One region of the Streptomyces sp. NPDC001532 genome, then DNA from elsewhere that is predicted to be linked to it. Evidence: riboswitches for the same ligand, from Rfam matches in the RefSeq annotation. Region 1 holds a riboswitch; the other holds the start of a gene.
What was found. Region 1 has a riboswitch for glycine ahead of gcvT (glycine cleavage system aminomethyltransferase GcvT). Riboswitches for the same ligand answer to the same signal wherever they lie in the genome.
Positions count from the first base shown of each region.

Region 2: it holds a riboswitch for glycine, as region 1 does, so the genes downstream of both, gcvP (aminomethyl-transferring glycine dehydrogenase) here and gcvT (glycine cleavage system aminomethyltransferase GcvT) in region 1, are expected to answer to the same signal.

Region 1 covers NZ_JBEPAL010000040.1:44,811-51,619, forward strand. The annotation lists gene ABT232_RS29655 (ABC transporter substrate-binding protein) at 1-772, opposite strand, end outside; gene ABT232_RS29660 (ABC transporter permease) at 843-1,850, opposite strand; gene ABT232_RS29665 (enhanced serine sensitivity protein SseB C-terminal domain-containing protein) at 2,178-2,975, opposite strand; gene ABT232_RS29670 (enhanced serine sensitivity protein SseB) at 3,117-3,911, opposite strand; gene ABT232_RS29675 (AAA family ATPase) at 3,982-4,650, opposite strand; glycine riboswitch at 4,830-4,929, shown strand; glycine riboswitch at 4,930-5,041, shown strand; gene gcvT (glycine cleavage system aminomethyltransferase GcvT) at 5,089-6,207, shown strand; gene gcvH (glycine cleavage system protein GcvH) at 6,328-6,705, shown strand; gene glyA (serine hydroxymethyltransferase) at 6,720-6,809, shown strand, end outside.
Region 2 covers NZ_JBEPAL010000018.1:10,062-16,870, forward strand. The annotation lists gene ABT232_RS18175 (DNA polymerase IV) at 1-474, shown strand, start outside; gene ABT232_RS18180 (PRC-barrel domain-containing protein) at 1,057-1,428, opposite strand; glycine riboswitch at 1,542-1,637, shown strand; gene gcvP (aminomethyl-transferring glycine dehydrogenase) at 1,816-4,701, shown strand; gene ABT232_RS18190 (hypothetical protein) at 4,891-5,448, opposite strand; gene ABT232_RS18195 (DUF5999 family protein) at 5,620-5,826, opposite strand; gene ABT232_RS18200 (hypothetical protein) at 6,120-6,713, opposite strand.

The sequences.
Region 1 (6,809 bases):
CCGGGTTGTAGGACTCGAACTTGTACGGGCCCGAGGAGAACGGGTGCAGGGCGTACTTGGACTTGGTGTCCTTGTCCTGGCGGACCGGGGAGGCGGAGATCAGCGCCAGCATCTCCTCGAAGTCCGAGTTGGCCTTCGGGAGCTTGAAGACGACGGTCTTGTCGTCCGGCGTCTCGATCGCCTTCAGGCCGAGCTTGTCCGCCGACTTGTCCTTGTACGGACCCTGGTACTCGCCCTTGGGGTCGAGCACCTCCTTCAGGTACGTCGGACCGCCGGACAGCACGTCCTGCGCCCAGACGCGCTCGATGCCGTACTTGACGTCCTTGGACGTGATCGGCTTGCCGTCCTCCCAGGTGACGCCGTCACGCAGGGTGTACGTGTAGGTCTTGCCGTCGTCCGAGACCTTGGCGAGACCGGTGGCGAGGTCCGGCGTGAGCTCGGCGCCCGCCTTGCCCGGCTCCGTCTTGTTCGTGACGAGCTGACGGCTGTAGTAGCGCGAGAAGTTCCACATGAAGCCGTAGTAGCCGCGCGTGGTGTCCCACGAGTCGGCGTCCTGGGCGCTGGCGAACTTCAGCGTGCCGCCCTTCTTGGCGGCGGAGGCCTGGGCGACCTTGTTGTTCGCGGCGTCGAAGCCGGCCGCGCCGTTCTTCGAGCCCTTGTCGCCGTTGCCCCCGCCGTCGCCGCCGCACGCCGCCGTGGTCAGCAGCGCCGCGACCACGGCGGCAGCGGCCATGGCCTGCTTGCGCCGCCCTGAGGTGCGTTGGGTAGTCACGATCTCGGATCCTCCGGATTTGATGAGAGACCCCGTGCGTTGCGCCACGGGTCGCTTGCGGTACGGCAGTTCAGCGGGAGCCCTTCGGGTCCAGCGCGTCACGCACGCCGTCGCCGAAGAGGTTGAAGGCAAGAACGGTGATGAAGATCGCCACGCCCGGGATCACCATGTACATGGGATCCGATTCGTAGTAGTCGAGCGCGCTCGAAAGCATCTGCCCCCAGGAGGCCGTGGGCGGCTTGACGCCCACGCCCAGGAAGCTGAGTGCCGCCTCGGTGAGGATGTTGGTGGGGATCATCATCGTCGTGTACACGATGATCGGCGCGACCAGGTTGGGCAGCAGTTCCTTGAACAGGATGTAGAACCGCCCGGCGCCCAGCGAGCGGGCCGCCTCGACGTACTCGCGCTCACGCAGCGAGAGCGTCTGGCCGCGCACCACACGTCCGATGTAGGGCCAGCCGAAGAAGCCGATGACCAGGATCATCACGAACAGCCGGACGCCGGTGCCGGTCAGCCCCAGCATCTCGTTCGGCATGACGGAGACCAGCGCGATGATGAACAGCAGCTGCGGGAAGGCGAGCAGACCGTCCATCACCCGGCTGATGACGGTGTCGACCCAGCCGCCGAAGAAGCCGGCGAGGATGCCCAGCACGGTGCCGAGGACGACGGCGACGATCGCCGACAGGAAGCCGACGAGCAGCGAGATCCGGGCGCCGTAGACGATGCGGGCGAAGATGTCGCGGCCGTTGACCGGCTCGATGCCCAGCCAGTGCTCGCCGCTGATCCCGCCGAGGGATCCGATCGGCGTGCCGAACAGCGGGTCGATGAGGTCCTCGTGGTGGGCCTCGGGATCCTGCCCGACCAGACCGGTGATCGCCGGCGCGAGAACCGCGACCAGGATCAGGAAGAGCACCACGATGCCGCCCGCCAGGGCCAGTTTGTCGCGCTTGAGCCGCTCCCAGGCGATCCGCCCCAGGGAGCGCCCCTGTACGGCCTTCGCGCCGCCGCTGACCGACGCCGCTTCCTCGGCCGCACTCGGAGCCGCTTCCGCGGTCGGCTCGTGCAATGGTGCCGTCATCTGGCAGGGACCCCTCTCAACCGGCGGTAGCCGGCCCGCACTTGCCGCTGTAGCGGCGTGATCAGTCCGTCGTACACGGGGGCGAACACCCGGGCGAACCCCCCTGGCTGGGGAGTCTTCAACGCTTTGGCGATCTGTTGCCAGACTTGACGGTGAATGGATGCGTAACCGTGATGCTGTCTGGGGTGTTCCGTTATCCGAACAGCACGTAACGGGACCCGGACACGGACGAGTTGGGGCAACTGGGACAGGGTGGTTGCTTCCACCCCACTTCTACGCGCGCAGAGGCGCCGTCGGTCCGGAGCTGACCACGGTCCGGACGCCCGGTCAGTACCGGCCCGGCACCGGCGGGTAGCCGTAGCCCGACGCGGGGGACGGGGCCGGCGCGGCGTGCGCCTCGCGGTCGTAGAACGGGCGGGCGTGGGCGCGCAGCCACATCGCGACCGGGTCGTAGGCGTCGGACATCGCCACCGTCGACACCGGCAGCCCGTCCGGTACGGCGCCGATGGACTGCTGCATCATCGCGCGCACCGAGTCCACGGTCGCCGGGGAGGTGTCGTACACGTCCAGCCCGATGGCGAGGTACGGCGCGCCCAGCGCGGGCTGCACCCAGGCGCGGCGCAACGAGCGGACGGCCGGGGTGCGGTGGGCGTTCTGGGTGAGCAGGGCGTAGAACGCGGGGATCTCGATGGTCGGCTCGGCGAGCCGGAGCGGGCCGGCGGGCTGGCGGTCCAGGCCGGTGGCGATCCGCCGCAGGTCGGGCCAGGGGACGCCGACGCCTCCGCCGGGGGCGTGCGGGTTCAGCCAGAGGCCGTAGTGGTCCGGGTAGAGGGTGCGGGCCACGTCGACGCCGTCGACGACCTCGTACGAGCGGTTCCAGCCGCTGGCGGAGAGCTCCTGGGCGGAGGTGACACAGGGGGCGTAGCCGTGGCCGTCGACCTCCATGTTCCCGTACTGCGCGTCGGGGCTGCCGGCCTGGCCGTGCCACAGCAGCATCCAGACCTGGCCGGAGGACGGGGTGGCGAGGGCGCGCAGCAGTGCCTCGTAGGCGTCGTAGCGTCCGGGGGTGACCTGGCGCAGCATGTGCTCGACCTGGCCGGCCGCGGCGGTGCCGCTCGCGCTCACTGTTTACCGCCCCTTCGTACAACACCCTGATTCGAGCCGTGACCCTAGCTTAAGGGTGCCTGCTGACTCCGGGGTTGTGTCGTGTCGGGGTACGGGCCGCGGGTGCTTGCCCGCGCGGTTCCCCGAGCCCCAGGGGTCCCGCTAGTGCCCCCGGGTGTAGAAGGGGCGGACCCGCTCGCGCATCCAGTGGCCCACCGGGTCGTCGGCGACGTCCAGGAGGATCAGGTTGACGGGCCATTTCACCGGGGTGCCGCCGAGGGCGCGGCCGAGCGCGTCCAGGGGCACGGTGCGGACGTCGCCCTCCCACTGGGAGAGTTCGACGCCGACGAACATCACCGGGTCGGCCGTCTCGACGACGGCGAGGCAGCGGCGGGCGGTCAGGACGACGCCGGTCGCGTCGAACTCGGCGGAGGCGGCGGTGAGGAAGTCGACCGGGTCCTCCTGCCAGTCCGGTTCGAAGAGCCGGACCCGGCCGCCGGCCGCGGGGCCGTCCAGCGGGGTGCGGCCGGCCCGGCAGAGCTCGGCGACGGCGGGCGGCGGCAGGGGTATGCCGACGACGCCACCGGGGTTCAGCACGAGGCCCGCCTGCGGGGGCAGGCCGCGGGCGAACTCGACGGCGGGGGCGATGGTGTACGACATGTGGGCGCCGGCGATCTGGCGGAGCTGTTCCTCGGAGCTGAACACCGGGACGTAGGCCTGGCCGTCGATCTCCACGGCGGGCAGGTCGAGGGCGGCGCTGTCCGGACCGCCGCCGCCGGGCAGCGGAACCCAGACGAAGCTGCGGCTCAGCACCTCGACGATCCGGCCGCCGGCCGCGGGTCCCGCGCCGAGGGCGGCGGACAGCACCTCCTCCAGCTCGTTGCCGGGCCAGCCGCCGTGCGGCTGGGGGTGCGCCTGTGCCGGGAAGTCCGCGGAGAAGTCCGCCGGGAAGTCCATCTGCCTACCGCCTGCTTCGTACCACTGCCTGGACCGCACAGGCTAACCGCACCCGGCGCCGCGCCCGGCCTCAGCCCGTGAACCCGATCCGGCTCAAGGTGTCCGCCGCGGCGCGGTCCAGGAGGATCGCCGAGCCGCAGCCGTGCGGAAGGGCGCCGCGGCGGGTGGCGCGCAGCAGGCGGGTGGCGGCGGAGCGGTGGCGCAGGAAGGCGTACCGCGAGACGCCGCGGCCGCGGGCGCGCTGGCCGGCCAGGGCCTGCTCGGCGCTGACGTCGAGCAGCAGCAGATGCAGGGCGCCACCCCGGCGGCGGGCCTCGCGGGCCAGCCAGGCGCGCACCCAGGCCTGGGTGCCGCAGTCGTGGACGACGACGCCCTCGCCGGTGCGCAGGGCGCGGCGCAGTCCGGCGTAGTGCGCGAGGCGGACCAGCGGCCGGTAGAGCGCGTACGGCAGGAAGCGGGGCATCCGGGTGTCCCAGCGGTCGCGGGTGTCCTGGGAGTCGACGCGCGGGCCGCGGACGGTGCGCCGCATCAGGGTGGACTTGCCGCTGCCGGGCAGGCCGGTGACGACGACCAGGTCGCGGGGGCCGAAGAGCAGTGCGCGCGGGCTGCGGCCGGCGCGCTCGCGCAGGTCGCGGACGACGGGGGACGGCAGCGGGGCGCACGCCTCCCCGGCGGGGGCGGCCAACTGACCGGGCACCGCGTAGCCGGTGCCGGTGGCGTACGCCGTGGTCCTCTTCACCGTGATCGTCCTCCCCTGGGGCGGTTCACGAGTTCCCCTCCCCGTCGAGTGTAAAGAGAAGGTAATACGCAATGCCTTGCATTTTCGTACGCGGAGCGCCACAACACGGTTACAGATGCGGCCTGCCACGATCCGGCGCGGCGTGCAATGATGAGCCCGCCAACTGCATACCGGCCGTTTGAATCCGCGCGGGAGAGTTCCCGGCAGTCGTGTCGCCGGGGCGCCGAAGGAGCAAGTCCCTCCCTTGAATCTCTCAGGCCCCGTTACCGCGCGGGCGAGGCACATCTGAAAAGCGAGCCGCTGCCGCGGCTCCACCCAAGGTGCAAGCCGTGACCTACCCCGTGCGGGGGTCTCGGCGAACCTCTCAGGTTCCGATGACAGATGGGGAGGACCTTTCCTCGCCCGTCATGCGTTCATGCCCTGGGAGACGACCGACCGATGAGCAGTTCCGAACTCCGTCACACCGCGCTCGATGCCCTGCATCGTTCGCTGGGCGCGACGATGACCGACTTCGCCGGCTGGGACATGCCGCTGCGCTACGGCTCCGAGCGCGACGAGCACCTCGCCGTCCGCACCAGGGCGGGTCTCTTCGACCTCTCCCACATGGGCGAGATCACGGTCACCGGCGCCGAGGCCGCGCGGCTGCTGAACCACGCCCTGGTCGGCAACATCGCCTCCGTGGGCGTGGGCCGCGCCCGCTACACGATGATCTGCCGGGCCGACGGCGGCATCCTGGACGACCTGATCGTCTACCGGCTGGCCGAGACCGAGTACATGGTCGTCGCGAACGCCTCCAACGCCCAGGTGGTGCTGGACGCCCTCACCGAGCGGGCGGCCGGCTTCGACGCCGAGGTGCGCGACGACCGGGACGCGTACGCGCTGATCGCCGTGCAGGGACCGCAGTCGCCGGGGATCCTCGCCTCGCTCACCGACGCCGACCTGGACGGTCTGAAGTACTACGCGGGTCTGCCCGGCACCGTCGCCGGCGTCCCGGCGCTGATCGCCCGCACCGGCTACACCGGCGAGGACGGCTTCGAGCTGTTCGTGAAGCCGGAGCACGCCGTGGAGCTGTGGCAGGCGCTGACCAAGGCGGGCGAGGGCGTCGGCCTGGTGCCGTGCGGGCTGTCCTGCCGCGACACCCTGCGCCTGGAGGCGGGCATGCCGCTGTACGGGCACGAGCTGTCGACCTCCCTGACGCCGTTCGACGCCGGGCTCGGCCGGGTGGTCAAGTTCGACAAGGAGGGCGACTTCGTGGGCCGCGAGGCGCTCGCCGAGGCCGCCGCGCGCGCCGAGCAGAACCCGCCGCGGGTCCTGGTCGGGCTGGTCGCCGAGGGCCGCCGGGTGCCGCGCGCCGGGTACGCCGTGGTCGCCGGCGGCGAGGTGATCGGCGAGGTCACCTCCGGGGCGCCCTCCCCGACGCTGGGCAAGCCGATCGCGATGGCGTACGTCGACGCCGCGCACGCCGCGCCGGGCACGTCCGGGGTCGGCGTGGACATCCGGGGCACCCATGAGCCGTACGAGGTCGTGGCACTCCCCTTCTACAAGCGCCAGAAGTAGCCACCGAGCACGGTCCGCACCCGGCACCTGTGTGAACCCGGGCACATTCCCGCTGCTCAGGCATGGCGCCGGCAGTCCCCTCTTCATCACCACTCCCCCGCGTACAGGAGAATTCAGGCCATGAGCAACCCCCAGCAGCTGCGCTACAGCAAGGAGCACGAGTGGCTGTCGGCCGCCGAGGACGGCGTCGCGACGGTCGGTATCACCGAGTTCGCGGCCAACGCGCTCGGCGATGTCGTCTACGCCGACCTCCCGGCCGTCGGCTCCACGGTGACCGCGGGCGAGACCTGCGGCGAGCTGGAGTCGACCAAGTCCGTCAGCGACCTGTACTCGCCCGTCTCCGGTGAGATCACCGAGATCAACGACGACGTCGTCAGCGACCCGTCGCTGGTGAACTCCGCCCCCTTCGAGGGCGGCTGGCTGTTCAAGGTGCGCGTCGCGGAGGAGCCGGCCGACCTGCTCTCCGCCGACGAGTACGCCGCCCACACCGCCGGCTGAGGAGCCCGCCACCGATGACTGTCCTGAACACGTCCCTGCACGAGCTCGACCCGGAGATCGCCGCCGCGGTCGACGCCGAGCTGCGCCGCCAGCAGTCCACGCTG
Region 2 (6,809 bases), on a different contig from region 1:
GGGCCCACGGACGACCCGGCGGTGGTCCGTGAGGCCGCGGCGCGGCTGCTGGAGGCCGTGGACACGACGGGCGGCGTCCGGCTGCTCGGGGTCGGCGTCAGCGGACTCGCGGACTACACGCAGGAAGACCTGTTCGCCCAGGCCGCGGGGGAACGGGAGGATGGGCCCGCGGAGGAGGCGGCGGCCGAGGAGCACGCGCCCGGGGAGGTGGAGCCGGTCGAGCGGCGCTGGTCGGCGGGGCACGATGTGCGGCACGCCGAGTACGGGCACGGCTGGGTGCAGGGCAGCGGGCTCGGGAGGGTGACCGTGCGGTTCGAGACGCCCTGGTCGGAGCCGGGGCGGGTGCGGACGTTCCGGGTGGACGATCCGGCGCTGGAGCCGGCGGAGCCGTTGCCGCTGGTGCCGGTGAGGCCTGAGCGGGGTGGTGTGGTGCCGGGGGACGGCGCGAGGGTGGTGCCGGGAGTGCGTGAGTGAGTGGCTAAGCGGCTGTGGAGCGTGGTCGAGCGGGCTGGGTGGGTGCGGTCGGGGTGTGCGGCTCGGTGGGGCTGAGTAGGGGGACGGCGGGGTGCGGGGCAGTGGGCCGGGGAGGGTGCCTGTGCGGTGCTCGGCGGCCTCGTCCGGGCCGGGGCGGGTCGGGTCGGATGCGGACGTTCCGGGTGGGCGATTCGGTGCTGGAGTCGGCGGAGCCGTTGTCGCTGGTGCCGGTGAGGATCGAGCGAGGTGAGGTGGTGCCGGGGGCGGCGCGACGGTGGTGCCGGGAGTGAGTGGGTGAAGTCGGGGTGTGCGGCTCGGCCGGGCCGAGTAGGGGTACGGCCGGGGAGGGTGCGCCTGTGCGGTTCTCGGTGCCCTCCGGGCCGGGTCGGTGCGGACGTTTCGGGTGGGCGATTCGGTGTTGGAGTCGGCGGAGCCGTTGTCGCTGGGGCTGCTGAGGCCTGAGCGTGGTGAGGCAGGCGGTGCCGGGTGTGCATTGCTGAGGGACTGGGGAGGCCGAGCGGGCTGGGTGGGTGAAGTCGGGGTGCGCGGCTCGGCCGGGCTGGTGGCTCTCCTTCGGTCGGGTCAGGGCTCGTCCGTGCCCGCCAGCTTGCCGAAATCGTGGTCCGGCAGGGCGGGTGGGGCCGCGATGTCCAGACCGTAGTGGTGGTAGAGCTGCAGTTCCTGCTCCGGGGAGAGATGACGGCCCACGCCGAAGTCCGGGGCGTCCTTGATCAGGGCGCGGTCGAAAGGCACGTGGAGGCTGCCCTCGATCATTTCGCTGGGTTCCAGCGGGACGAAGGCATCCCTGCTGAACAGGCCGGTCCGTATGGCGGCCCACTCCGGCACGCCGGTCGCGTCGTCGAGATAGACCTCGTCGATGGTGCCGATCTTGGTGCCGTTGCGGTCGAACGCCTTGCGGCCGATCAGGTTGCGCGGATCGATATCGGTCAGCACGGGCCCTCCACGTCGTCGCAACTCATCCGTAAGCACTACGAAAGAGCACAATGGTGAACCCGGCCACTCGAACGCCTGGGCGTTGACCTCGCTGGTAGGCTGACAACGGCTGCTGACCCCGTGCGGGAGAGTCCTCCGGAGATCACCGGAGGCGCCGAAGGAGCAAATCCTCCCCGGAATCTCTCAGGCCCATGTACCGCACGGACGAGGTCACTCTGGAAAGCAGGGCGGGTGTCGACGGCTTCCGCTCTCACCGACGGTGAAAGCCGGATCCCCCTAGGGCGGGTCCGGTGAAACTCTCAGGTTGAGATGACAGAGGGGGAGGCCGTCCGGGCACCCGCGCCGTGGTGCCCCTCGCAGGTCGCGTCAGACCAGGAGGCCTCCGCAATGACCGAGCATCGCATTCCGCTCTCCGAGCTCGAACAGGGCACACCGTTCGAGCAGCGCCACATCGGACCCGACCACGAGGCTCGGGCGAAGATGCTCGCGCAGGTCGGTTACGGCTCGCTGGACGAGCTCACCGCCGCCGCGGTCCCGGATGTGATCAAGAACGCCGACGCCCTGGACCTGCCGGGTGCGCGGACCGAGGCCGAGGTGCTGGCCGAGCTGCGAGGGCTGGCCGACCGCAACCAGGTCCTCGACTCCATGATCGGACTCGGGTACTACGGCACCTTCACGCCGCCCGTGATCCTGCGCAATGTGATGGAGAACCCGGCCTGGTACACGGCCTACACGCCGTACCAGCCCGAGATCTCCCAGGGGCGCCTGGAGGCGCTGCTGAACTTCCAGACCGTGGTCGCCGACCTCACCGGCCTGCCGACCTCCGGCGCCTCGCTGCTCGACGAGGGCACGGCCGCGGCCGAGGCGATGGCGCTGTCCCGGCGCATGGGCAAGAACAAGAAGGGCCTGTTCCTGGTCGACGCGGACGCGCTGCCGCAGACCATCGCCGTGATCCAGACCCGCGCCGAGCCGACCGGCGTCGAGGTCGTCGTCGCCGACCTCGACGAGGGCATCCCGGCCGAGCTGGACGGGCGGGAGATCAACGGCGTGCTCGTCCAGTACCCCGGCGCCTCCGGTGCCGTACGGGACATCAAGCCGCTCATCGACCAGGCCCACGAGCGGGGCGCGCTCGTCACCGTCGCCGCCGACCTGCTCGCGCTGACGCTGCTGAAGTCGCCCGGTGAGCTGGGTGCCGACATCGCCGTCGGGACCACGCAGCGCTTCGGTGTGCCGATGGGCTTCGGCGGGCCGCACGCCGGCTACATGGCCGTCCAGGAGAAGATGGCCCGCAGCCTGCCCGGGCGGCTCGTGGGTGTGTCCGTGGACGCCGACGGGAACAAGGCGTACCGGCTGGCGCTGCAGACCCGCGAGCAGCACATCCGCCGTGAGAAGGCGACCAGCAACATCTGCACCGCGCAGGTGCTGCTCGCGGTGATGGCCGGTATGTACGCCGTCTACCACGGCCCCGAGGGGCTGCGGGGCATCGCGCGGCGCACCCACCGGTACGCGTCGATCCTGGCCGCGGGCCTGGCGAAGGGCGGGGCCGAGATCGTCCACGGCGCCTTCTTCGACACCCTGACCGTGCGGGTGCCGGGCCGGGCCGCCGAGATCGTGGCCGCCGCCCGGGTGAACGGCGTCAACCTGCGGCTCGTCGACGCCGACCAGGTGTCGATCGCCTGCGACGAGACCACCTCGCGGGCCCAGCTGGCCGCGGTGTGGAACGCCTTCGGCGTCGAGGGCACCATCGACGCGCTGGACGCGACCACCGAGGACGCCCTGCCGGACGCCCTGCTGCGCACCGACGACTTCCTCACCCACCCGGTCTTCCAGCAGTACCGCTCCGAGACCGCGATGCTGCGCTACCTGCGTCGGCTCGCCGACCGGGACTACGCGCTGGACCGCGGCATGATCCCGCTGGGCTCCTGCACCATGAAGCTCAACGCGACCACCGAGATGGAGCCGGTCACCTGGCCGGAGTTCGGGCAGCTGCACCCGTTCGCGCCCGAGGAGCAGGCGCAGGGCTACCTCACGCTCATCCGCGAGCTGGAGGAACGTCTCGCCGAGGTCACCGGCTACGACAAGGTGTCGCTCCAGCCGAACGCCGGATCGCAGGGCGAGCTGGCCGGTCTGCTGGCCGTGCGCGGCTACCACCGGGCCAACGGCGACGAGCAGCGGACCGTGTGTCTGATCCCGTCCTCCGCGCACGGCACCAACGCCGCCAGCGCCGTGATGGCCGGGATGAAGGTCGTCGTGGTGAAGACCGCCGAGGACGGCGAGATCGACGTCGACGACCTGCGGGCGAAGATCGAGCAGTACCGCGACGAGCTGTCGGTGCTGATGATCACCTACCCGTCGACGCACGGTGTGTTCGAGGAGCACGTCTCCGACATCTGCGCGCAGGTCCACGAGGCCGGCGGTCAGGTGTACGTGGACGGCGCCAACCTCAACGCGCTGGTCGGCCTGGCCAAGCCGGGTCACTTCGGCGGTGACGTCTCGCACCTGAACCTGCACAAGACGTTCTGCATCCCGCACGGCGGTGGCGGTCCCGGCGTCGGCCCGGTGGCCGTGCGCGAGCACCTGGCGCCGTACCTGCCGAACCACCCGCTCCAGCCGGCGGCCGGTCCGGAGACGGGCGTCGGCCCCATCTCGGCCGCGCCCTGGGGCTCCGCGGGCATCCTGCCGATCTCGTGGGCGTACGTCCGGCTGATGGGCGGCGAGGGGCTGAAGCGGGCCACGCAGGTGGCGGTGCTCAGCGCCAACTACATCGCCAAGCGCCTGGAGCCGCACTACCCCGTGCTCTACACCGGCCCCGGCGGGCTGGTCGCGCACGAGTGCATCATCGATCTGCGCCCGCTCACCAAGGCGACCGGCGTGAGCGTCGACGACGTCGCCAAGCGGCTGATCGACTACGGCTTCCACGCGCCGACGATGTCGTTCCCGGTGGCCGGGACGCTGATGATCGAGCCGACCGAGTCCGAGGACCTGAGCGAGCTGGACCGGTTCTGCGAGGCGATGATCGCCATCCGTGCGGAGATCGAGAAGGTCGGCTCCGGCGAGTGGCCCGCCGAGGACAACCCGCTGCGCAACGCGCCGCACACCGCGGCCGCGCTCGGCGGGGAGTGGGAGCACGCGTACGGCCGTGACACGGCGGTCTTCCCGGCCGGGGTGTCCGTCGCCGACAAGTACTGGCCGCCGGTGCGCCGGATCGACCAGGCGTTCGGTGACCGGAACCTGGTGTGCTCGTGCCCGCCGCTGGACGCGTACGAGGACTGAGCGAGTGTAGGGAGCCGGAGCCCCCTTCGGGCACGGCTCCTTCGGGCACGGCTCCTTCGGGCAGGGCCCCGCTTCGGCTTGACGGCCGGGGCGGGGCCCTCGCCGTTCTCCAGCCCTCGACGAGCCCCCGACTTCGCGAGTGCCGCCGGTGCGGCTGCCGCCGTGCGGGGCGGTGGCGCGTTCGCCCGGCTAGTCGAGGTTCGACACCCGGAACACGGCCAGGGCGGTCTCCTGGTCGACGCGTCTGCACAGGTGGCGCAGCGCGGTGCGGCCGCAGAGCAGGGCGCCGGAGGCCTCCGCGCGGTGGGCGTCCTCGTCGAGGCGGTGCCACAGTTCTGGGTTGTCGAGGAGGACGCGGGGGTCGAGGTCGACGCGGGCGCCGAAGGTGTCGCGCAGCACCAGGCGCTCGGCGACGCCGTCGCAGCAGCGCACCGAGACCAGCAGATCGGTGCGGACCCGCCGGGTGCGCAGCAGGAAACGCGACTCCAGCCAGCCGGGGCCGGCGGCGACGCGCGGTGGGCAGAGCATCAGGAAGACCAGGGCGGCCAGGGCCGGCCAGAGGGCGCCGCGCCAGGGGCTGAGGGTGGCGGCGGCCCAGTCGATGAGGAACAGCGCCGCGAGGAGTACGGCCGCACAGCCCAGTGCGCTGTGCAGGTGCCGCGCCCAGTGGCGGTCGTACGCCGTGGGGCAGTGGTGCCGCTCGGGTAAGCGGGACAGGTCGGGTCGCGCTTCGTCGGAGGGCGTCATGTGTTCGACGCTAGGGTCCGGGCGGGCCGGGCCGGTGCGGCTTGACGTGACTCTGACGGGCGGAGGGGCGTTTCTTGACGCGCTCCGGGCCGCTGATGGGTGGATGGGCGGGTCCGGACAGGCAGCGGGGCCGGTTCGGGAACCGGCCCCTGTGTTCGTGTTCGGTCGTGCTCAGGCGGCCGTCATCACCTGGCTGGTCTCCACAGGACGGTGCGGGGCGATGATCTGGCCGTCCGGCAGGAGCTCACCGGTGTCCTCGAAGAGCACGACGCCGTTGCACAGCAGGCTCCATCCCTGCTCCGGGTGGTGTGCCGCGAGCCGGGCGCCTTCCCGGTCGGCGGAGTCGGCGGTCGGGCACGGTGGCTGGTGCTGGCACATTGGTGGGATCTCTCGCTCTGTCGTCTTCATGGCCGCCCCCCGTTGCGATAAGTCGGTCGGAACCCAGTGTTGCCCTACGGGCGTCGTTCCGCAGGGATTTCGCAGCACCGCTTCTCATAGGTTGATGACGCATCACCCGCGCGGACGGTTCATCTCAACTGCACTGTCCCTTTGGGTGGTTCGGGGTGGCCGGAAGGGGCTAGTCCGGACGGGGGGTACGGCGGAACGGACGTACCCCGCCGCGGAGATCCGGGGCGGGGTACGAGGCGGGGTGGTGCGCCGATGGGCGGCCGTCAGGCCGGGGCGCCGGAGCCCAGCAGGGGCGGCGCGGGTGTCGCACGGAGGGTCAGCACCGGCAGCAGATCGGCGACCCGGTGCGGCCGGTGGGCCGCGATGCCGGGCGGGGCCGGGGCCAGGGGCACCAGCAGATCGGTGGCCGCGGGATGACCGTCGGCTCCGTCGGCGGTGCGGTCGCCGTGCAGCCACAGCGTCAGCATGTACAGGCTGGGCACGGACAGCAGGCGCGGCTGGTAGGGATGGGTGAGCGTCTCGGCCTGGCGCAGTGCGCGCTCGGTGGAGACGATGTACGGCCCCTCGAAGAAGTGGGAGAACGCCCAGCCGTCGGGCGTCAGCATGGTGTCGGCCGCGGCCACGGCGCGATCGCCGCAGCGGATCAGGAACCGCCATCCGGCCAGCCGGGTGACGGCCGTGCCTTGGGCGGTGACGCTGTCGAGGACGTGCACGGGCAGGGGCAGCTCCGGGGTGACAGGGCCCTGGGCGGTGCGCAGGGAGGGAGTTCGGGCCTCGCGGACGGCGGTGGGGGAACCGAGTGCCGTGAGGACGGAACGCAGTGCGGGCGCGGGAGCCTCGGGGACATGCAGCGGCATGGTGGGTCGCCTCTCGTTCGACAGGCACGCTGGCGCGGGGGCTGGGCGGACGGCGCTGTCAGCTCACATGGTCAGAGAGGCGGGGGCCGGGGTCTG